3 regions of the Halotolerantifilum yawarlongkerapense genome follow, and region 3 is predicted to be linked to each of the others. Evidence: riboswitches for the same ligand, from Rfam matches in the RefSeq annotation. Region 3 holds a riboswitch; each other region holds the start of a gene.
The links. A riboswitch is a leader RNA that binds a small molecule or an ion and turns the genes downstream of it on or off. The one in region 3 is predicted to bind cyclic di-GMP.
Positions count from the first base shown of each region.

Region 1: another riboswitch for cyclic di-GMP. It lies ahead of ACULM0_RS04525 (transglutaminase-like domain-containing protein); the one in region 3 lies ahead of ACULM0_RS11475 (LPXTG cell wall anchor domain-containing protein).
Region 2: another riboswitch for cyclic di-GMP. It lies ahead of ACULM0_RS01000 (hypothetical protein); the one in region 3 lies ahead of ACULM0_RS11475 (LPXTG cell wall anchor domain-containing protein).

Region 1 covers NZ_CP199719.1:938,090-946,043, forward strand. The annotation lists gene ACULM0_RS04510 (ABC transporter permease) at 1-594, opposite strand, end outside; gene ACULM0_RS04515 (ABC transporter ATP-binding protein) at 613-1,758, opposite strand; gene ACULM0_RS04520 (arsenate reductase ArsC) at 1,987-2,394, opposite strand; gene ACULM0_RS04525 (transglutaminase-like domain-containing protein) at 2,547-3,332, opposite strand; cyclic di-GMP riboswitch class I at 3,346-3,420, opposite strand; cyclic di-GMP riboswitch class I at 3,496-3,572, opposite strand; gene ACULM0_RS04530 (HD-GYP domain-containing protein) at 3,699-5,171, opposite strand; gene ACULM0_RS04535 (bacterial transcriptional activator domain-containing protein) at 5,336-6,556, opposite strand; gene ACULM0_RS04540 (CvfB family protein) at 6,743-7,597, opposite strand; gene ACULM0_RS04545 (putative heavy metal-binding protein) at 7,680-7,954, opposite strand, start outside.
Region 2 covers NZ_CP199719.1:191,874-199,827, forward strand. The annotation lists gene recA (recombinase RecA) at 1-181, shown strand, start outside; gene rny (ribonuclease Y) at 307-1,857, shown strand; gene ACULM0_RS00975 (stage V sporulation protein S) at 1,980-2,240, shown strand; gene ACULM0_RS00980 (stage V sporulation protein S) at 2,266-2,526, shown strand; gene ACULM0_RS00985 (methyltransferase) at 2,608-3,273, shown strand; gene ACULM0_RS00990 (hypothetical protein) at 3,354-3,683, shown strand; gene ACULM0_RS00995 (helix-turn-helix transcriptional regulator) at 3,692-3,886, shown strand; cyclic di-GMP riboswitch class I at 3,955-4,031, shown strand; gene ACULM0_RS01000 (hypothetical protein) at 4,108-4,407, shown strand; gene ACULM0_RS01005 (BCCT family transporter) at 4,519-6,339, shown strand; gene purB (adenylosuccinate lyase) at 6,504-7,931, shown strand.
Region 3 covers NZ_CP199719.1:2,331,538-2,339,491, forward strand. The annotation lists gene ACULM0_RS11465 (flavodoxin family protein) at 1-255, shown strand, start outside; gene ACULM0_RS11470 (GumC family protein) at 415-1,797, shown strand; cyclic di-GMP riboswitch class I at 2,041-2,121, shown strand; cyclic di-GMP riboswitch class I at 2,189-2,272, shown strand; gene ACULM0_RS11475 (LPXTG cell wall anchor domain-containing protein) at 2,373-4,871, shown strand; gene pcp (pyroglutamyl-peptidase I) at 4,940-5,578, opposite strand; gene ACULM0_RS11485 (helix-turn-helix domain-containing protein) at 5,592-7,367, opposite strand; gene ACULM0_RS11490 (hypothetical protein) at 7,510-7,954, shown strand, end outside.

The sequences.
Region 1 (7,954 bases), 1.4 Mb from region 3:
TTTGTCGATGGAAATGGCTAACAGTGCTGTGGGCACAGCGCCTGCGAGGACCATATTGTTGTTCGCCATACTGATCCCTTTGAAGATCATCTCACCGAGACCACCGGCGCCGATCAGGGCCGCTATGGTTGCCGTACCGATGTTGATGACCGTCGAAATCCGGATACCACCCATAATGACCGGTAGGGCCAAGGGGATCTCGATCTTGGTCAAGATCTGATTGGATGTCATACCCATCCCACGCCCGGCATCGATAATCGCTTCATCCACACTGTTGATCCCGATAAAGGTATTCTTGATAATCGGGAGCAAGGCGTAGAGAAAGAGGACAAAGACTGAAGGCGTGTAGCCGATTCCCAGTAACGGGATAATCAGACCGAAGAGCGCAAGCGAGGGGATCGTCTGAAAAATATTGGCGATGCCCAGCACGGGGCCCCTTACACTTCTTTTCTTACTGATCCAGATGCCCACTGGGACACCCAGTATGATCGCCAGGATCACGGCGAGGCCTGTGATCTGGATATGTTGTATTGTCAAGCCGATGAGCTCATCGGACCGCGAGGCCAGGAACTCGAAAAAATTCATTCTATTCATCTATGAACAACCCTCCTCTTACTGGTGTTCTTCTTCGTAGTCGACAACAGCCTTGGTGATGATGTTCAAGATCGATGCGCGGGTGATCATGCCGATCAGGTTCCCATCATCGTTCACAACGGGCAGATAGCGCACCTGCTTCTCTTCCATGAGCTGAAGCACATCCACCATGTTGGTGTGTTGATGAACGGTGATGAAATCTCGGTTCGCGATTTCTTCCATCTTGATCCGGTGCTCACCCTGTTCTCTGAGTGTTTCACGCGTGATGAAACCAAAGGGAGGCTGTGGTTTTTCGCCTTCTTTCTCCACGACGAAGAGTACCTCGAGGTCCTTTTTCTTCATGACCTCCGTCACCTGAGCCGGTGTTCGTTTCTTACCGACGGTCACGAGCGTTTTGTGCATGATGTCGCTGGCAAAAAGCATCTCTGGTGATTTCCAAAGACGATCCTTCCCGACAAAGTACTCGACAAAAGCATCCGCCGGATGCTTCAAGATTTCCTCTGGTGTGTCATACTGTAAGATCTTACCGTCTTTCATAACAGCGATACGATCGCCGATCTTAAGCGCTTCATCCATATCGTGGGTAACAAAGACGATGGTTTTACCCAACTCATCCTGCAACTTCAATAGTTCCTTCTGAAGCTGTTCTCTCGTCAAAGGATCGAGCGCACTGAAAGGCTCGTCCATCAGAATAATGTCCGGATTCACCGCCAAAGCTCTAGCCACACCGATCCGTTGCTGCTGTCCACCGGACAGCTCGTGCGGATACCGGTTGTAGTAATCTTCGGGTGCTAAGTCGACGAGCTCGAGTAATTCGAAGGCGCGCTCTTTTCGTTTTGCCGCGTCCCACCCCTCGAGTTCGGGAATTATCTCAATATTTTTCCCCACCGTTAGGTGAGGCATGAGACCCACTTTCTGGATCACGTATCCAATTTGTCGACGCAGTTCGATCTTGCTTCGCACTGTGTAATCTTCCCCATCGATCAAAATCGTCCCACTGGTGGGCTCGTTCAAACGGTTGATCATCCGCATGGTCGTCGTCTTACCGCAACCGGATTCACCGATCAACACGACGATCTCTCCTGTGTTGATCTGCAGGTTTAACTCCTCGACGACGTTCGTCTTGCCATCATAGGATTTGGTCAAATTCACGAGTTCTATCAATCTCACGACCTCCTCTTTTTCCAACTGATTTCATGTCATATGAACATATGCACACAATTCGCTATTTTATAAACGTATTTTCTCTATTTCAAAGTATATCAGAGGATTGTACAACTGTCAAAAAATGTGGCCATGAAAGCGTTTCCGTATTTTAAAAATCTATAGTTCCGGATTAAACATCATTTTTCATGAAAAAACACCTTCCATTAGTATAGAAGGTGTTGATGTCTACAAATCCAACTCACCAGATCGAATCTGCTCGATCAGATGCTCTACCTTTTCTTTGATCAGATCTCGCGTCTTCCGGAAACCCTCGATGGGGCCGCCCGATGGATCGTCTAGACCCCAATCTTCTTCGTGTTTGCTTGGGACGAAGGGGCATACCACGTTGCAACCCATGGTGATCAGGATATCCAGTTCACTGGGTATGTCGGATAAAAGCTTGGGGTGGTGGTCTGACATATCGATCCCCGCCTCTACCATCACTTCAACGGCTCGTGGTTTGACCTCTGGATACTCCTCGGTCCCGGCAGAATAAGCTTCAATCAGGTCGCCACCCAGTGCCTTTGCCCACCCTTCTGCCATCTGACTTCTACATGAATTGTGCACACATACAAACGCCACTTTATAAGCCATAGAATCCTCGCTTTCACATCACCATTACCTGTTATTCATTCTCATTTATATTATAGTGCATCGCGCGCCCTTCGTCCAATGGGTTAACAAAGGCTTAACAAAAAACGCGCACTTGAAAAGGACGGTCCCACGGGACCGTCCTGACTTTCGATTTAATATTCTCGGACCTTTAGGTAATCACTCGCGCTCTTGAACATCATGCTAGGCGCGTTAATGGTATTGTCGTAGGTCGAATCAATGATCGCCCATCGGTCTTCGTCGGCCAAATAAACTTCGTTCCAGGCGTGGTAAACATCGATGCCGGTTCGGTAGCCTTTGACGAGCTTCGTAGGAATCCCTTGACTTCTCAGCATCGCACCGAGCAGAGCCGAGTAGTCATAGCAGATGCCCGTTCCAGTGGCCAGCACTTCATCGATCACCGGCACGTAATTGGTGTCGATGGTATTGATCTTGTTGTAATCGTAGCTCATCATTCCCACGACATAGTCGTACAGTATTTCAATTTTCTCGCGATCATCCATGGCGCCTGCCACGAGGGTTTCGGCCAGTTTAATGGCTTCCATCTCCGCGTCCCAGTCTACCGGTTGTGCGGACTGGAGGTAAACGCTCGTATCTGCAGTCATCGATGCGACGATTGTCTTGCGCTCAAGCACACTGTACTTGTTACCGCTCGATTGTCTGAGCAGCGTCATGCGGTAGGATCCGCTACCCAGCTGCAGCGGGACATTCAGATTGTTGGCATCAAAGGTGTAGTAGTACTTCGCCTCATCTTTTTCCACCATCAGTTTCAGCGTTTCGCCGGCGGTTTGTCGTTGTAGAGAAACGACACCCTGTGCGATGGCTTCTTCATTGAAAGCTACCTGCGTGTTCGCGAAGGCCACAGCGGTAGTTGATAATATCAGGATCAATACAAATAGGCTGGCGATGAATTTTCTCATCGAAAACTCTCCTTTCGGTAGCTGGCTGCCCCCTATGGGCCCTATAGCTTTGCGTCACCAGATTCCTCTGGTTTTGCCTTTGTCGCTTGAGAGTGTACTCTCGATTGACGTCTATGCAATTAATTGTAAAATATTTCCTAGTGAAAATAAAAAAACTAACCACTTCGGTAGCCAGGCTGCCATTTGAAAGGCCCTGTAGCTTTGCGTCCCCGCATTTCCACGGGTTTGCCATTATCGGAGGATAGTCCTCGCTAATATGTGAATAGTATACCACAGCTCTTTTGTTTATGTCAACCGTAAAGAGGGCGCCGAAAGATAACTTTCAGCGCCCTCTTTGAGCTATCCTTCATGCGATGGAACTTGCCTTCAGTGCAAGGCACCATCGCTTCTGACCAGTGAAAGAAAAGTATTGGTGATTTCTGGATCAAACTGATTGCCCGCTCCAGCTTCGATCTCCTTGATTGCCTCCTCGAGGGATTTCTTCTCTCGATACGGTTGATCGTGAACCATCGTATCATAGGCATCGAGCAGTGCGAAAACGCGATCCACAATCGGGATCTCTTCTCCCTTCAGTCCGCTCGGATACCCACGGCCGTCCCATCGTTCATGGTGGTCGAGCACCAGTTCGTCGATGTAATGGATCTCGTAGATCGAGCTGGCAAGTCGATACCCGATTTCCGCGTGTCTTCTGAGAATCTCCCACTCTTCTTGAGTCGGTGGTTCGCGCTTGAGCAGAAGCTCTTTGGGGACAAAGACCTTGCCGATATCATGGTACTCTGCCAAAAGCTTCAGATCCCGTATTTGCTCATCACTGAGACCAACGGCCTTGCCTACCTTCTCCGACAAACGCTTGAGTCTCGCGAAGTGTCCTTCTGTCTCGACTTCCAGTTCATTCAACCACTGGAGTATATGCCGGACGATCCCTTCCTTCATTTGTTTGCTCTCGATCAACTTGTGATGGTACATCCGATCATCCGCACGTTGGTAGACATCGATCAAATTTTCCCCTTCCTCCGTTTTCTCGGCTACACCGAAACTAATGGACAGGTTGAGGTACTCTAGGGGACGATCGGAACAGGCTGACTTGATCCGCTGCACGATGAGTTCTGCCTTCTCCCGAGGCATCCTCGGTAAGAGCGCTGCAAATTCATCGCCCCCGACGCGCGCCAGGATATCCTCTTCTCTCAGCGATCCCTTGATAATCTTTGCAGATTCACGAAGCACCAAATCACCCGTGCGATGGCCGAAAGCATCGTTGATAAGCTTGAGTCCGTTGATGTCGCCCACGATAATCGTGAGGGGGAGCTGACGCTTGACATCCAGGCGGATCATTTCCTCTTCAAAATAATGGCGATTGTAAATACCCGTTAGTCGATCGATGAACTGGGCATGATGGCGATCCTCTTGCCCTTTTCTCCGCATGTACTCGGGAAAAGAGGGCCCCATTTGAATTTCCTGCTGCTCCGCGTCAAGTGAAGCGCCCCCCATCTGATTGCGTATCTCCGTAATATCAGATAGATACAGATAAAGATGGTTCGGATCATCGGCCATGATTGTAACCAGGTACCAGGCTTCTTTCTCCGGGATATACTTCTCGAACTTCTTGACTGTATTGGGGATCATCGCGTTGTATATATCGTTGAGACGCAGAAAGTGATCTTCATACTCTACCACGAGGTCCGACATCCTGCGACCGATCAGTGCGGTTTTCGGCGCACCAAAAAGCGTTTCAAAATTCGAACTAGCCTCGATAAACAAATAGTCCATGAAATGTCCACTGTTATCGTAAAGCGCCTTGAACTGCATGAACAGATCTTTCTTAGCACTGTATTCCATCATTTTGATCAACTCCTCACGAAATCTTCTACCCTAAAGGTAACACAGGACGATGTCAGCCTTCGTGCGTTTCAATTGCAAGGAGCATAGGAATTCATAACAAAAATCGTTCATATGCGTTACAGCCCGGGCACAAGAAAACCGCTCGCACATTCTTCCGCGAACGGTTAAAACATCATCATCTCAATGCGATTGAAAGAGAAAGACAAGCGGTGAGGCTTCTCGCACTTTTCCTCGAAAGCCGATCGAATACGCTGTTCGATCACCCCAATGTGTTGGTAGTCCGCATGATCGAGCAACATGAGGAGTTGCCTATCGTTCCACTGTGCGTAAAGGTCACCCAAACGCAATGACTCCCCAATCACACTTTTCAACTTGGACATCGCCAGTGCCTTTTCCGCAGGCAAGTCGATCGGCTCCAGGGTTACAAGCGCCAGCATCCGCGTCTCGTCATCCCGTCGTGATTTTCTTTTCTCTACATTGTAAACGAAGCGGAGATACTCGAGATCACAGTAGTATGCGCCACTGGCCTCCTGCTCGGTCAGACGGGCTTCGATACTATTGAGATCCGTCAGCGCCTTCTCTTCGCTCTCGAACTGAATCCTGCGGTAGACAGCTTTCATGGCTGACGTCGGTTTGATATCATAATCCTTGTACAGTTTATAGGTCGTGTACTCATAATGACTGAGAGCCTGCTGTACCAACCCCTTGGCAATCATGGCCTCAAGGTAAAGGATATGGAAACTCTCCTCAAAGGGTTGGAGGGCAATGGCCCGCTCGCAAACCTCCATGATCTCTTCATACCGCTTGCGCTCTTTCAATAGGTTGAGCAGCTTGATCATATTCTGGTAATACAGCCGGGCGTAACGATTCTTGATCGGGACGGTCCAGTCGCCGTAACCACTGGAATCAAGGTACTCTCCCAAATAATACCGTAGTCCATCACGATATCGTTCGATCGCTTTTTCAGGGTTACTATCCACCAGTTCCTTGGCCTCGCGCATGGCAACCTCGAACTGATCGGAATCGACCACGCATCGGTCGCACAACATCAACATGTAGTAACCGTATTCGAAGGTAATATGAAAGATCGGTCCTTCGAGTGGAAGTTCCTCTTCCATCTCCTCTAGCATTTTTCGCAACCGGAAGATCTGGGTTCTGAGGACATTCTTGGGATCATTGTGATCCTTCTCCTCAAACAAATGGTTGACGATCGACTCCGGTAATAACCGCTTCTCGCGAAAGGCAATGAAATACTTGAGAAGCTCCAGGATTCGGTAAGATCGACCCATGGTACCGAGCATGCTCTCCCCCTGGTACAAAATATCGAACTCACCGAAAGTTCGAATAGATATGCTGTTGTCCTGCTTCATCTCCTGATGCGCCATGGAATGAACTCCTATCTGAACATACAATCGAAGGAGGAAGTTCGCATTGCCAAAAAATGGTACAACGGAACCAAACTCCTGGCCCTCAACGGCCAAAAAGATATCATTTCATAACTACCCCAAGCACAATGCTTCAATCTTTTTAAAAAAAACGCACCGGAGGATCCTCCGGTGCGTGGTCGTTGCTTAAGCTTCGTTTTCTGTTTCCGGTGCCTTCAAAGCGATGCCCTTCTCCGTTATCTCGATCAGGTTTTCCTTGAGGAGACGTCCTACGGCCCGTTTGAAAGCACGTTTGGACATCTGTAGCTCCGCCTGGATCCGCTTGGGTTCCGAGTGATCGTTGAGCGGCAGGTAACCGTCTCTGGACTGGATCCGCTTCATGATCTTGTGCGCATCATCATCGATTTGCTCATGCGCAGGTTTTCTCAGGCTAAGCTCCAGCTTGCCATCCTCTCGCACTTTCTTGATGCGAACGGACACGGTATCCCCGGGCTGGTAGTAACCGTAAAGCTCATTATTATGGATCATGCCATGGTACTTGCCTTCCACCGCCACAAAAGCCCCGAGGTCCGAGAAACTGTATAGAATCCCATCGCACTGATCGCCTTCTTCAAAAGGACCGGAACTGGCCAGATTCGTGTATACATTCATCGTGGCCGAGAGCCGATCGCTATTGTCCACGTAAAGAAGGACAACCACTTCATCGTTCTTGCGTACGGTGCCCTTCTGTTCACCGAAGGGCAAGAGGAGATCCTTGTCTAGACCCCAAGCCAGGAACGCTCCTACTTTGGTCACATCGATCACACGCAGGCGACCGACTTCTCCAACTTGCAGGGCGGGTTCCTCCAGCGTCGCAGTCAAGCGATCCTCTGAGTCACGGTAGATAAAGACCTCCAGTTCATCCTCTAGTTGGAAGTCATCGGGGACTTCCTTATTGGGGAGCAGGACCTTTTCCTCATCCTCAAGGTTTTCTTTCAAGTATAGACCGAAGGGTGAATCCTCGGCCACGAGCAACGTTTGTTTGATTCCCAGTGTAATCACGTGCATGCCTCATTTCTTAACACTCTTGCTAACGGACTTCATATCTTTCTATGATACAGGAAAACACGTCAGAACACCAGAATTATTTGATCACCACCGCTGTACCAGAGGCCGTTACCATCAACATGTTGCCACCTTGACCGAGCACTTCATAATCAATATCCACGCCAATCACGGCATTGGCCCCCATGGATCGCGCCCTTTTCTCCATCTCGGCAAGTGCTTCTTCACGCGCCTTGATGAGCTCCCCTTCGTAGGATCCGGAGCGACCTCCAAAGAAATTCGATAGCCCAGCGGCAAAATCCTTGATAAAGTCTACTCCTGCGATGACCTCCCCAAAGACAATGCCCTTATACT
Region 2 (7,954 bases), 1.0 Mb from region 3:
CATCAACAAGGCCGGTTCCTGGTATTCTTATGGTGATGAGAAACTGGGGCAGGGAAGAGAGAACGCTAAAATTTTCTTAGAAGAGAATTTCGACCTTTTCGAAGAGATCGAAAAGAAAGTGCGGACCTTTTACGATTTGCCCGAAGAAATCGATGCACACCCGGATGAAGAAGCGTTGTAGAGCAATCTACAGCGCTTTTGCTGGCTTGACAGTGCTTCTTAAAAAGTTTAAAATTATAAGGAAGGTTCAAACGATTACAAATTCGTTTTGAGCCCGTGTCTTATGACAACTGCATAAAGGCGGAGGTGGACAACATTAGTAACCTGATATGGACCATAGTTATTATCATCATCGCGCCTTTAGCCTTCGGAGTTGGGTACGTGGTCAGAAAACGCTTAGCGGAGAAGACCATTTCGAGTGCTGAATTCCGTGCGCAGGAGATCATTGCCGAGGCCAATCGAGAAGCCGATTCCATTAAAAAGGAACGTGTGATCGAAGCCAAGGAAGAAGTGCATCAGCTGCGCAAAGAATTAGAGCGTGAAACACGCGAAAGACGAAACGAACTTCAGAGACTGGAACAGCGCAACCTACAGCGTGAAGAGACGCTGGAGAAAAAACTGAACCAGCTCGAGAAGAAAGAGGAGGACCTCACTTCCAAGCTCGAGGCGCAAGCGGCCAAAGAAGAAGAGATCGACCGCATGCACAACCAACAGCTCCATGAACTCGAACGGATCTCCGGGCTCACGTCCGAAGAAGCCAAGCGGCAGCTGCTCGAGGATATCGAGAAGGAAGTCAAACATGAATCGGTCATTTTGATCAAAGAGATCGAAAACCGTGCCAAGGAAGAAGCCGATAAAAAGGCGAAAGAGATCTTGGCCACCGCCATTCAAAAATGTGCGGCCGATTATGTGGCAGAATCCACAATTTCGCTCGTCAACCTACCGAACGATGACATGAAGGGCCGGATCATCGGCCGCGAGGGCCGGAACATCCGCGCGCTCGAGAGTCTCACGGGCGTCGATCTGATCATCGATGATACACCTGAGGCCGTACTTCTCTCATCCTTCGATCCTATTCGCCGCGAGATTGCTCGTGTCGCCCTCGAGAAACTGATCGTGGACGGACGTATTCATCCCGCGCGTATTGAGGAAATGGTTGAGAAATCGAAGCGTGAAGTAAACGCGATAATCAAACAAGAAGGCGAAAACGCGACGTTTGACGTCGGTATTCATAACCTTCATCCAGAACTAGTCAAATTACTCGGTCGTTTGAAGTTCCGTACGAGCTACGGACAGAACGTCTTGAAACATGCCATTGAAGTGGCCCATCTATCGGGTCTGATGGCCGCCGAACTCGGTGCAGACGTACGCGTTGCCAAGCGTGCCGGTCTGCTACACGATATCGGTAAGGCTGTGGACCACGAGGTAGAAGGGACGCACGTTGAGATCGGTATGCAATTGATGAAGAAATACCGCGAATCAGAAGCGGTTATTCATGCGATGAGCACACACCACGGCGACTACGAGCCACAGAGCATCGAGGCAGTTCTTGTAACAGCTGCAGACGCGCTCTCGGCCGCTAGACCGGGTGCACGCAGAGAGACGCTCGATACGTACATCAAGCGGCTCGAAACGCTCGAGAACATCGCAGATTCATACGAGGGTGTAGACAAGTCCTTCGCGATCCAAGCGGGTCGTGAAATCAGGGTGATGGTCGAACCGACGAGATTATCAGATGATGATATTGTATTGCTCGCTCGAGATATTAAAAAACGGGTTGAAAACGAACTCGATTATCCGGGCCAAATCAAAGTGCATATCATTCGAGAATTCAGAGTTTCTGAATACGCGAAATAAGAAGAAGGGCGATCCGATCAGGGTCGCTTTTTTTCGTGTGCCAATGGTTTTTTTTTCAAACACAGGGGTATACGTATAAAACCAGTGCATGACATAGCAAACGAAGCGATAGGAGGATTTCAATGGAAGTCTTAAAAGTGTCATCGAAATCAAATCCAAACTCAGTGGCTGGTGCCTTGGCAGGTGTGATCCGCGAACACGGGTACGCAGAGATTCAAGCTGTCGGTGCAGGTGCGATCAACCAGTCGATCAAAGCGATTGCCATCGCGCGCGGTTTTGTCGCGCCCAGCGGTATCGATCTCTTCTGTATCCCGGCCTTTACGGAAATCCAGATTCAAGGAGAAGACCGCACGGCGATCAAGCTCATCGTTCAAAAAAGATAACGGCAAGGTTAGGAGGTCACTCATCATGGAATGCTTGAAAGTATCCTCACACTCGAATCCGAACTCTGTGGCCGGAGCGCTTGCCGGAGTGATCCGGGAGCACGGGGAAGCGGAGATCCAAGCCGTCGGTGCCGGCGCGATCAACCAGTCGGTGAAGGCCATCGCCATCGCGCGGGGTTTTCTTTCACCGGGCGGAATCGATCTTGTTTTCGTTCCCGCTTTTACCGATATTGAAATCGACGGCGAGGAGCGAACGGCGATCAAAATGATCGTACGTCCTAGATAAACGAGGTTTCTTCATAAGCATAAGAAGTTCAACCGGTCATTGCGACCGGTTTTTTTCTCATTGTAGCCAAGGAGGTTTTCCATGCGTCAGAAGAGCAGAGAATTGACTTACCATACGGGGCAAATCATGCAGGTGACCCTGCTCACGGCTTTGTTCTTGCTCCTTCTCGCACTAGATGTTCATCCCACGGCAGCCACGGCGACCCTAATCACAGCCCTTCTACACCAGGGACTCGTGGTCATCGTCTGGCGTCGCGTTCTCTTTCATCCTCTAGACGACGAAGCGCGTCGCCGCCGGGTTGTATGGACCTTTGGATTTTTCTTCTTCCTCCTCTTTTCCTCCCGCCTTTATATCACGATAGCAGCGTCTAGATGGCATGCTGGATCCCTAGGCTGGAGCACCTGGATTCGCTATCCGGTGATCCTCACAATCCTTGTCTTGAGCCTCTGGACACTCTACAGTGTCTTTCGCTATTTCGGTGTGTACCGCGCCTTGGGTGCGGATCACTTTGATCCGTACTACCGCAAGCTCCCTTTCGAAAGACGGGGCATTTACAGGTACACCTCCAACGGCATGTATACCTTTGCCACGCTTCTGTTCCTCTTGCCCGGTCTGCTGCTCAATGCCTACGACGGTTTGTTGATCGGGCTATACCATTATGGGGCCACTTGGGTCCATTACCACGCGACAGAAAAGCCTGACCTCCTTTATATGCACGGAGAAAAGGAAGATCTCACGAAATTTTAAGAGAATGGAAATGGTATGGGCAGATAAAATGTGATATATTCATAACATATTGAGATGGATAACAATACAGAAAGGATGTTATGATGAACAAGATGGGTCTGCTTGGCTTGTTGGGATTACTCGGTTTGCTTGGTCTCGTGACCGCGAACCCGGGGTTTTACGGTTTCTTCGGCTTTTTCGGTTTCTTTGCCTTCTTTAAGATCGTTCCCGATGAGATGTTCCGGGCGCACATGGAAAAGGCGGCGCTGAACGCTTTTCTCGCGGGTGTGGTCCTTTATCCGATCTTTGCCACCCTTGGTGCCTTTACCTCCTTTCCGGTGGCCTATGCAGCGGGATTTGCCACCACCTTTGCCGTCCAGATGATTGTCTTCAGCTTATCGCTCGTCCGGTACGAGAACAGTGGCCCCTGAGCATGAGGATGACCAACCGAATCAAGGAGTTGCGTGCAAAACACCAGCTCACGCAAAGCGAGTTGGCCGAAAAAGTAGGGGTGCGTCGGGAGACTATCGTTCATCTCGAAAAAGATCGGTACAACCCTTCCCTACAGTTGGCCTATGGCATCTCCCGCGCCCTATCATCTACCATCGAAGAGATTTTTCAGTTCCATGAGTAATCGACAGAATCAAAGTGACCAAACCGATAAGGTATGTTAGAATGTAAAAGTGATCAGTCCGAACGATCCGTCGACACTGGCAAACCCGTGGAAACGCGGGGACGCAAAGCTATAGGGCCTGTAAAATGGCAGCCTGGCCACCGAAGGGTTCGTTTTTTTGTATGAAAAAACGACCATCGGCTTCATCGTACATGCAACAGTTACGGGGGGAGACGAGCACGATGCGTTACCATGTCATACGAATCGATAAGCACCATCCACTGGGTGCCTGGTACCACCACCACGATTTGAAAAGCGCCTTGGCACATCTGGAGACTTACAAGCAGTTCTACACCGAAAGTCACGATCACCAAAATCTTCGCGAAGAACCACAGCAAGGGAGGGACAAGATGACCTTTCAGGTGTCGGCCCACCTGCAGCTACAACTGGAGCGAATCTTATCCAAACGCGATTACCTGTGTCTGAGCACGGGCGAAACCGAAGTGATTCTGGTCTGTGAAGAGGCCAATCTTTGCCTTTGAGCCCGACGAAAGTCGGGTTTTTTCGTTGAACGAAGGGCTTGCATCTTTAGCGCAATAAGTTTCAGGGTATGAATCATATGAGAATAGTAAACTAAAGAAAGGGGAGGCAACATGGACAACGAACGAGAGAAAAAGAGACAATCGAAAAAGATACTAGCGAAAAAATTGAAGAAAGCCGAGATTGAAGCGAGAAAGAAAGCGATCAAGGAACGAAAGCGCTTCAAGGGTCTGCAGATCCGTCCGACGGTCTCTCTATTCGATGAGGAGGGAAAGCAAGAACCCGGTGAACAGAACTGGTCGGGTTTCGGGTTCGATATACACCCACAGGTGACAATATTCTCGGCAATCTTTCTGGTCTTCTTCATTTCCCTCACGCTGATTTTCCCAGAGGATTCCGAACGCATTTTCAAGTCGACGATGGACGCTATGACCAAAGAAGCTGGTTGGTTCTTTATCCTGTCGGCCAACCTTTTCATCGTTGCTGCACTCTATTTTGCACTTGGGAAATTCGGAAACATCAAGATCGGTGGCAGTGATGCCCAACCGGAGTTCAGTAAGTTCGGATGGTACGCTATGCTGCTCAGTGCGGGCATGGGGATCGGACTACTCTTTTGGAGCGTGGCCGAGCCCATCTTGCATCTGGGATCGCCTTCTCCGGTCTTCGGCGGCTTGACTCCCGGCTCAGCAGAGGCCGCCCAGGCGGCCATGGCCACGACCTTCTTCCACTGGGGGATACATCCTTGGGCGATCTATTCGATCGTGGGGCTCGGTCTGGCTTTTTTCGCTTACAACGAGGGGCTCCCCCTGACGATCCGATCAATCTTCTATCCGATTATCGGTAACAAGATTTATGGTTTCTGGGGGAACGTGATCGATGTACTATCCGTACTGGCCACGCTCACTGGACTGGCCACATCGCTCGGCCTCGGCGTTGCCCAGGTAAACGCCGGCCTCAACTATCTATTTGACATTTCGATCAGTACCAATATCCAGGTCTTTCTGATCATCGGGATCACCGGCTTGGCCACGGCCTCTGTGGTCATGGGCCTCGACGGAGGTGTGAAACGCCTCAGTGAGATCAATATGGTCTTGGCGGGCGTCTTCATGCTGTTCATTCTCTTCGTGGGCCCCACGGTCTTTATTTTAAGCGGATTCACACAAAACCTCGGATTCTATCTTTCGAACTTCACACAGTTGAGCCTTTGGACAGAAACCTTCCGTGATACCAATTGGCAGGGTGGATGGACCATCTTCTACTGGGCCTGGTGGATCTCCTGGTCACCTTTTGTGGGTATGTTCATCGCCCGCATCTCCAAAGGACGGACGGTTCGTGAGTTTATTCTCGGCGTCATGTTGATTCCCACCCTCTTGTCCTTCTTCTGGATGTCCGTTTTCGGTGGGACGGCTATTTTCCTCGAAACCACAGGCATCAGCCAATTGATCGCGTCGGTTGAGGTGGATGCTTCTATTGCGCTTTTCGCGATGCTCGAGCATCTCCCGTGGACGGGTTTTCTCTCGGTCGTCGGAATCACACTCGTGACGGTCTTCTTTGTCACCTCATCGGACTCTGGCTCCCTTGTGGTCGATCACCTCACCTCCGGTGGAAAACTCGACTCTCCAGTACCCCAGCGGGTCTTCTGGGCCGTCATGGAAGGTGTGGTTGCAGCCACGCTGCTCATCGGTGGGGGGCTGACAGCCCTACAGACGGCGTCGGTGATCACCGGACTACCCTTTGCCCTCATCCTTCTCCTCATGATCTACTCGCTCTACGCCGGTCTCAAGCAGGAGTTCGAAGTGGAGGAGATCGTTAGTCGTAAGCTCAGGGAAGTGGAGGATGAACATGTGATCAACGAGGTAATCAATGCTCTGGTACACGACGATGCTCTGGTGGCTGAAATCTCACGTAAAGCGAGCGAATCAAAAGGAAAGTAATCTCTAGTGAGTAAGAAGAGAGGGGGAGAGCAGACCGTGTTCTCCCTCACTTTTTCAGTGCAAGCACAGGTTGAATTTATCCTTTCATGGTAGGCGCAGATGGGGTATAATGTATACGAATGATATTGCTGATATAATTTTTAATATTCGTATAGGAGGGGACCATGCACGAGATTTATGAGAATCCACTGGCGGGACGCTACGCTTCACGAGCGATGCTCGAACTTTTCTCGCCGCAGAAGAAATTTTCCACCTGGAGAAAACTCTGGCTGGCGCTTGCTGAAGCCGAGCAGAAGCTGGGTCTGAACATCACCGACGAACAACTCGAAGAAATGAGAGCACATCTTTCGGACATCGATTTCGAGCGCGCAGCGGAGATCGAGCGCGAGGTACGGCACGATGTCATGGCACATGTGCACACCTTTGGGGAAGTTTGTCCCAAGGCCAAGCCGATTCTCCACTTGGGTGCGACCAGTGCCTTCGTGGGAGACAACACGGATATGATTCAGTTGAAAGAGGGACTAGAGCTCGTCGAAAAGAAGCTGGCCAAGCTACTCAAGCATCTAGCGAAATTCGCGGAGACCCACAAGAATCTGCCCACGCTAGGCTACACGCACTTCCAACCCGCACAGCTGACCACCGTGGGCAAACGGGCTACGCTCTGGATGCTGGACCTCCTATACGATCTACAGGATCTGCAGTACATCAAGGATAGTTTGAAGTTCAGGGGTGTGAAGGGGACCACTGGGACCCAGGCCAGCTATCTGAAGCTCTTTGATGGCGATCATGAGAAGGTGGAAGAACTGGACCAGATGGTCGCCAAGGCCATGGGCTTCAAGGCGGTGATGCCGGTCACAGGGCAAACCTACACGCGGAAGATGGATTCTCGTGCCCTCGCTGTCCTCAGTGGAATCGCCCAGAGTCTGCACAAGATGACCAATGACCTGAGATTACTCCAGAACCTGAAAGAAGTAGAAGAACCTTTCGGTAAAAAACAAATTGGTTCTTCTGCCATGGCCTACAAGAGAAATCCCATGCGTTCCGAGCGTATTGCCAGTCTTTCGAAACTCGTGATCAGCCATAGTATGAATCCTGCGCTCGTGGCGGCCACGCAGTGGTTCGAGAGAACTTTGGACGATTCTGCCAACCGTCGGATTGCCATCGCCGAAAGTTTTTTAGCTACCGATGCGATCCTCGACATCGCGATCAATGTGACCGACGGACTCGTGGTCTACGAAAAGGTAATCGAAAAGAACCTGATGAAAGAACTCCCTTTCATGGCCACAGAAAACATCATCATGGAGGCCGTGAAGGCAGGTGGCGATCGTCAATCGCTGCATGAAGTGATTCGTCAGCATGCTATGGACGCAGGTCGCGTGGTGAAGGAAGAGGGCGGTGACAATGATCTGATCGATCGGTTGAAGGGTGACCCACGGATCGGACTAGATCACCATACGATCGATGCGCTGCTTGATCCGGCCAGTTTCATCGGACGCGCCCCAGAGCAGGTCACAGCCTTTATCGCAAAGGAAGTGAATCCACTCATCGGTACAATCGACTACGATGACGAGGCTGTAGAACTGAAGGTTTAAAGTTTAGAATGACACAATATATT
Region 3 (7,954 bases):
GGTAGCCTAAGGGGAAGACGTGTGGCGGCTTTCGACACACGTGCTTCTTTGGAAGAGGTAAACTCGAAGGTGCTGAACGCCTTTGTGTCGGTCTTTGGCTATGCTGCAGAACCGATGCAAAAGAAGCTCTTAAGAAGCGGAGGAAGTGCCGCGGGAGAGGTCGCTGGATTCTTTGTCAAGGACAAGGAAGGGCCCCTCTTTGATGGCGAGATCGAGCGGGCCAAGGCCTGGGCGCGAGCGCTAAAGACGTCTTGACTGAACAAATAATCGTTTTCCGGAATCCCTACTCACGGGATTCCGAATTTTTTGCCCAGAATGCGGAGTTCGACAAAAGTAGAGGTTTTTCGACACGGAATAGTTGATATAATAGTGGCGTTGTCATATTTCATAATTTTTACAAAAGAGGTGTGTTTATTGAATGAGAACCATTTTGATGAAATCAGCTTACGTGAGTTGATCGAAACGTTGCTTCGAGGAAAGATGACGATATTAATCGTCACGCTGGTTTTTGGCGTTCTAGCCTTTGCTGGATCAAAGTTCCTGATGGAACCCACATATGAAGCCACGGCTGTTTTAATGCCGGCGAACACGGCTGATCAGCGAATGGATGCCTCGAACGGTGATGATATGGGTGCCCTGCTGGAGGGAATAAATGCCATGCCCCGTTTCTCGATTGCAACGTATCGTGACCAAATCCTGAGCTATGAGGTGATCAGCCTTGTGATGGAGAGTGCTAAACTGCCGGAGGACATTACATACGAGGGATTCAGACAGAAGATCAATGTGACTTCTGATGAAGACTCCAACATGATTCATATCACCGTCACGGATACAGATCCCGAGTATGCGGCCATGCTGGCGAACACGGTAAAAGAAGAGTACATGCAGTTTATTGACGACTTACAAAAGGGCAGGTTTGAAATTTCTTCTTCTTTTCTTTCTGAGCAGATGATAAGCGAGAAACTGTCACTCGAGGAAAGTCTAAGAGAGCACCGCGAACTGATCGCCACGGGGAAGTCTTCTGACGAGTTACGCTCGGAGATCAGCATTCACCAAGGACTGCTCAATGAGTTTAAGTCAAAGGAAGTGGGACTATACGATCGTTACGAGAACCAAAAGCTCGATAAAGAACTGGCGATCAAGTCACTTCGTGCTGAGCTGAGTACGGTAGATAATCAGCTTGCCGAAACCCAGCAGGTGCTTCAGGTGCAGAAGAGTTTCTATGACGAGCCGGCGCTCAAGGATACTGTGGCCTCTGGTTTTTCAGATGTAACGATGTATAGCGAAGAGATTAATCCCATGCATACAGAGTTGACATCACGTCACACGGATCTGCGAATAGCCGAAGAACGTGTCCAGCAGCAACTGCGGAACCTAGATACGCGATTTGAACAGGAAAACGTCTTGCTCAAAGAATCTATTGCTGAAATGGAAAAGCAGATTGAAGAGCTAAGGCTCGCTCTTTCCGATCGTCAATACGAGGAAAGATTGGTCTCCAACAAGGTGAGCACAGCACAGCGAATCTACGATGCCTTCTTGAACCAACTGGAGAGTACGCGCATCGAGGAGGCATCAAAAGTCACGGGTTCCCAGATGATCGTAATTTCTCATGCTTTCGTGCCCACACGATCCACAGGCCCAAGGGTGTTAATGAATACGGCTATTGGTCTGATACTCGGAATGATGCTCAGTGTCTTCTCTGTCTTCTTCAGAGCGTACTGGCATGCGACTGAGTCAGAAGCTCAAATAAGAGTTGGTCTTCTAATGGAGGAAGTATCGCGGACGGTTGCTAATTAATTGATTTTTCGCGTTTTGGTTTGCTGAGCAATATAGATACAAATTATTCAACGTCAAGGCATTTGGATAATGGTGAATAATCGTTAAGAGAAATAGTCTGAATGATCTTTATTAACTCGAGTGAATTTTTCGAGTTCTGTGATATACAAGGGGGATTAAATTTTTACTTGGCTCTCGAACATTTTGCTTAGCATCTGGCTTCGGTGGTATATATAGGATAGATACTCATCTGAAAATTCCTCTATTTGTGAAAAGCAAACCCGCCGCGAGACGGGGACGCAAAGCCAGATATCTCCCGCATACGGAGAACGATCGACTGCCACGTTTTTTTGTGGCAGTTTTCTTTTGGTTTAATAAGGAAATAGTGGAAACGATAAGAGGATTCGTTGAAGCGCGTCAAGAGCAAACCCACCGTGAGATGGGGACGCAAAGCCAGGAGTCTTTTTCTTTAGAGAAAGATCGTCCGACCGCCGCATTCTTTGTGGCGTTTTTTGGTTTTTGAATGCAAGGGAGGAGTGGGGCCCCTTACAGATAATGGGTGTTGACAATCTGTGTATTGTAGGAAGGTAGGAGTGATGGTAATGAAGAGGAAGGGTAGAAGAATTCTCGCGTTCGGTTTGATCCTGCTCCTTGTTATGGGAACAGGAATCGTCAGTGTGGGTGCGAGCGTTACGCCTACGATGTGGGATGGGAATCAAGATCCTGAATATGAAGGATACCTAGCATTGAAAATCCCAGGTGACGATGAAAAAGGTCCACTTGAAGATGGAGTCTATTATGGTCCATCAGACTTTAGAGTAGAGATTCACCTGAATGAAATGGGGACAAAAGTATCTTTTGAGGCCAATTTTCCAGTCAGCTATGTGTATGTAAAAGGAGGGCCTCTCAAGGGAAATGTTTATGCTTACGATCCTCCAGTTTTGAGTGACACGAACTTACAAACTCCTTCAAGCGATGGAGGTGGTAAGACTACTGACTCGGTTATCGAAATTGATCACCAGATCAGCCATGTGACCTTTTATTACAAAGTGCCTGAAGAGCTAATTCTTAGACCGGTTTGTACAGAGAAGCGTGGTGAGTACCGCTTTAGTGTAGAGAACCCGAATCCGTATGATATGGTCTACACGTATCATGATGGGGAAGTAGAAAAGTCTGGTACAGTAGAAGCAGGGGGATACGATCTGTTCTACACAGGCGACATGGAAGAGACCATCTACTGGATTGAAGAGCTGTTCTCTGCGACAGCAGAATCCGATGGTGCAATATGCAAGTATGAAGTAACCATTGACAAGGAATGGTACGATGCTGAGGGAGAGTCAATGGATGAGCCCAATATCTTTTGGGAGATCAACATTGAGATCCAAGGAACTGAGGAATCGTACAAGTTGGACACAACGAATGACCCGCTGACGATTGAGCCAGAGTTCGACCAAACCGTTGTACTCAGCGAAGGATCTGGTCCCGAGTGGAATGTAACTGGCACTGGTGTATACGCACGTGGAGATCTTTATGATGAGCCCACTGGTAACTATATGGGCGTAGATCTTTACAAGGGTGCGGTTATCGCAGTGAAGAACCAGCAGGTACCACCACCCACCGGTCTCCTGATCATTGACAAAGAAGTCTGGTTTGATAACGGTGGCGAAGAGCTTGAAATGAAAGATGATGACGAAGGCGTCTTTGTCGTCGACATCATGGATGGAGAAATGATCTACGATACTCTGACCTTTACAGGTTGGGAGACGAAGTCCATCGACCTGCCTCTCGGCACATACGAACTGGTCGAACGACCGACCGAAGGGTACCGGCTGATCGATTATTATCCATCAGCTACGGTGGAGCTTACTCCGAATGATGATGATATCAACGCGACGATCCAGAATGAGTGGATCACAGGTTCGTTGACTATCAATAAGATGGTATATGCTGACGATTCTCTGGATGAGGGTAATGAAGTCACCTTCACTTTCAATGTAGAAGGTCCTAAGGGCTTTACCGCAACGCCGACCATCGAGGGTAACGGTAGCATCACATTGTACGGTCTTGAGCCAGGAAGCTACGTGGTGACGGAAGTACCTGTAGCAGATTACTTCTGTGAAGATCCCATACAGCCCGTGCTCATTGAGCAGGGTTATCTGGCACAAGAGCTGACCTTCAGTAACTACTATGAGGAAGAACCACCGGTATACGGTTCCATCACCATCGTAAAAGAAGTATGGGATGGAGAGACTATGATCACAAGTGATACGACACCATTTGAAGTCGTCTTATCCTTTGGAGAAGGAGGAACCTTAAGAGGTGACGTAGTTGCCGGTACACCGCTTGTCTTTGATGAGCTATCGCTCGACTATGCCTATGTTGTTCGAGAGAATGTGCCTTCGGGTTACGATCTGATCGATATCACACCTACAAACGTGATATTGACAGAGAACACCCCTGATATGACCGTGACCATCCGCAACAGTGTGGATGAAGAAGAACCACCAGAAGAGACCTATAGTCTCACGATCCAGAAGCGTGTCGTTAACACTGTAGGCACAGTGATTTCAACGAACGCACGTACCTTCACCGCAGTAGTCACAGGACCTGGCGAATTCAATCAGAACGTGACACTCGTGGGCAATGACACCGAGACCTTAACCGGTCTTGGAGAAGGAACCTACACGGTGACAGAGACAGCACCTACGAATTACGATCTGCTCAGCATCACGCCGAACAGCGTTACGCTCGGCGGAGAGGTTGAATCGGCCACGGTGGTCATCACGAACGAGTATGATCCACCAGATCGAGACGATGATGATGACGACGATGATGGAGACGACAACGGTGGCGGAGGTACGATCTTTATCGACCTGACGGAAGAAGTAGAGGTTGTAGAACCCGTACCACAAGCCCCAGCACTACCAGAGCGTCCGAAAGTGATCAATCCTCCTGAAGAGGAGATCACTCTGGATGAACCGATCCCAGAAGCCCCCGGAACCTTGCCGCAAACAGGCGAGATTCCTCCCACACTCTTCTATTGGTTCGGACTCGTCCTCAGCGGACTCGGCTTCAGCCTGAGAAAGCGGAGATAGAGACACATGAAAAGGAGAGATGATTCCCCCGTCGGGGTCTCATCTCTCCTTTATCCTTTGGAATATTGTCAACAGATTCGACCGCCCGGTTCATTCAAATCATCCCTCCGGTCGGCTGCTAGGATCAGCAGCTCCAGCGCACGCACCGATATCTCAAGGGGTTGAGAAGGGCAGTTGGGATCTTCTTTGGTCTGTTCCGGTAGTAGCGGCACCGTCACCAGACCGCCCCGGACCATCCGCAGGAGGTGATGGAGATGGTGCATCAATCCATAGAACAAATGATTCGATACAAAGGTGCCCGCCGAGTTGGACACACGTGCCGGAATCCCTTCATCCACCAGCGCTCTCATCATTGCTTTAATAGGAAGCGTCGAGAAATAGGCCGCTGGTCCTTGGGGAATCACCGGCTCGTCCACCGGCTGGCTTCCCGCGTTATCTCGAAGGGGTGCATCCTGGACATTGATCGCCACGCGCTCCAGGGTAATCTGTTTACGCCCCACCGATTCGCCCACCGCAATCACCAGCTCCGGTCGGTAGCGCGTGAGCGCAGCATCCATCACCTCGATCGACCGGTCGAAGGTGGTGGGTAGGATCAGACGGTGGATCGTGTGGCCTCCGATAACCTCAGGGAGGTGGTCGACTACCTCTTTGGAGGCGTTGAGCCTATCAGCACCGTAGGGCTCAAAGCCCGTCACCAGAATATGCACGATCGATTCCCCCTTATCGAGACGCCAAGATCGCCTTGATCTCCAGCGCCAGCTGCAGCTTCAGCCGGTCTTCATACCGGTTGAGATCCATCCCCAGCAGCTCCGAGATACGCCGGAGACGATAGGTCAGGGTATTCCCGTGGATGTGCAGCCGGTCCTTAGCCTTGGTCCAGCTGCCGTTCTCCCTCAGGTAGGTGGACAGTGTCTCGAGAAAATCCTCACCCGCCGTCCCCCCGTAGGTGAGCAGAGGACCCAGGATCTTCTCGTAAAAGGCCTCCAGTTCCTTGGGCTCATTGGCCAGCAGGAACTTGCGCACCTCGAAATCCCCGTGGAAAACCACCGGTGCATCGCTCAGGGCAAGGGCCTGTTTGGCATTATCGTAGTGCTGGCGCAAGTGCTTCGTACCTTCAAAGGAGTCGCTCACCCCGATACGCAGATGAAAGCCCTCGAGAATCGAGCTTTTCAAAAGCGTACTATAGAGTGCCTGGACCTCCAACCGTGGTTCGCCCCCCACCTTTTGGAGGATCGACAGGCGACGGTTGCGGGTAGCGAGAAAAGAACCCGGGGCCTCGCTCTTTAACCAAGTTTCTATTTTCTTGTAGAGATCGTTCGTCGCCGACCGGTGTCTGCGTTCCCGCGTCCTTTCGTCCTCCGCCTCTTTCGACGTGCGGAGGGTGACCAGGACCAGTTGGTGGCGGCCTTCCGGTGCAAAGCGGTAACTGCTCATGACCGAGGCATCTCCACGTCCCTCCAGCAGTTGATCGAAAAAGTCGCCGCGGATCGACTGCTCCAAGCCCAGCATTTCGGACTGCTTGAGAAAGAGAAGGGCTAGGACCGACGCACCGCGCTCGGCTGTGATGATCTCCAGCTCGGATAGGGTCTTTTCGCCCATGACCACCAGCCAGCCCATCAGCTCGGCATTGGCCATGATGGGAAAGGGATGATAGGGCGATTGGGTCCGTAGTTTTGCCCGAGAGGGATCGCCCGCCAGTTTAGCCATGAGCCGTGGGAACTCCTCGGTAATCGCCTGCTGAACCTTTCGGTCGGTGATCCCGTGAAAGGGCACCCGACCTAGCCCATCGATGAGAAAGACGGGTCGGCCCAGTAGCGTCATCATCTTTTTCACGATGGCCTCTTCCGAACTGCCCTCTAAAATCATGGTGGTCAGCTCACTATGCAGGTGGGTGGCATAGCGGTAGAGGTTGCGCTGCTGTTCGAGACGCCGGCCGTTCTCGATCTCCCGCTCGTAAACCTGGCCGTTCACGATGGCCGTGGTCGCCTGTTCGGCGATCATCTCGAGGAGGGTCACATCTGCCTCCACCATGGGTCTGTCGCTCTTGAAGCGGTCCACGACCACGACGCCGATGGGGTGACCGTGGCTCATGAGCGGACAGCATATGGCGCTCTTGATCTGATTGGCGATCACCCGGCCGTCGTCGGCCATGGATTTGTTGGGCTCGGCCATGGTCCCCATGGCCCGCTGGACCTCCTCGCTCGTGCGGAAAAAAAGCGCCCGCTTTGCCATGAAGGCCATTCCCGTCATGGATTCCCCCGGTGCCAGCTTTACATCTGCCACACTGTCGCCCATGTTCACATAGGCGCGCATCTGCAGAAGATTTTCCCCGGGGTCGAATAAAAAGAGTGCGCCGGCATCCGCGCCAGGGATCAGCGCGATACTCTCGCGCATGAGCGTCATGAGGATGGTCTCCAGGTCGCGGCTGGAGTTGAGCAGTTGAGAGGTTTCGAGGAGCGACCTGAGCGCCTCGACCTCCCGATTGTCCTTTCGCATGATGGTAGCCTCCTTATCTTTCTTTCATTATAGGGTATCACCACAAAAATATCTAAAACTTTTTGGTGTGATTCACGTCGTTTTCAGAAAATTCTTTTGTTATACTCATCACAAGTATAAAGAAAGGGAGGTATCATCTATTATGAGTTTATTAATGGCATTTTCTATCGTACTGATCGTTCTATCGGCCGGCGACGTCGTCGCAGCCAAGACGAAAGCCTTCGTCCCATCGGTTTTCGTCGCCGCACTCCTCTTCCTCTTTGGTTTCTGGACCTTCTTCCCCGCCGATATCGTGGCGCTCGCAGGTTTCCAGACCCCCATCGTCTACCTGTCCATGTACCTGCTCATCACCCACATGGGGACGCTCCTGACGATCCGTGAACTGGCCGCCCAGTGGCGTACCATCACTGTGGCCGTCGTGGGGATCATCGGGATCACCATGATGACGCTGACCATCGGCCGCTTCCTCTTTGGATGGGAGACCGTGGTCATCGCTACACCTCCGCTCACGGGAGGAATCGTAGCTGCTATCATCATGTCCGAGGCCGCTGCCGAGCTGGGGCTCACCACCTTGTCGGTCTTGGCCA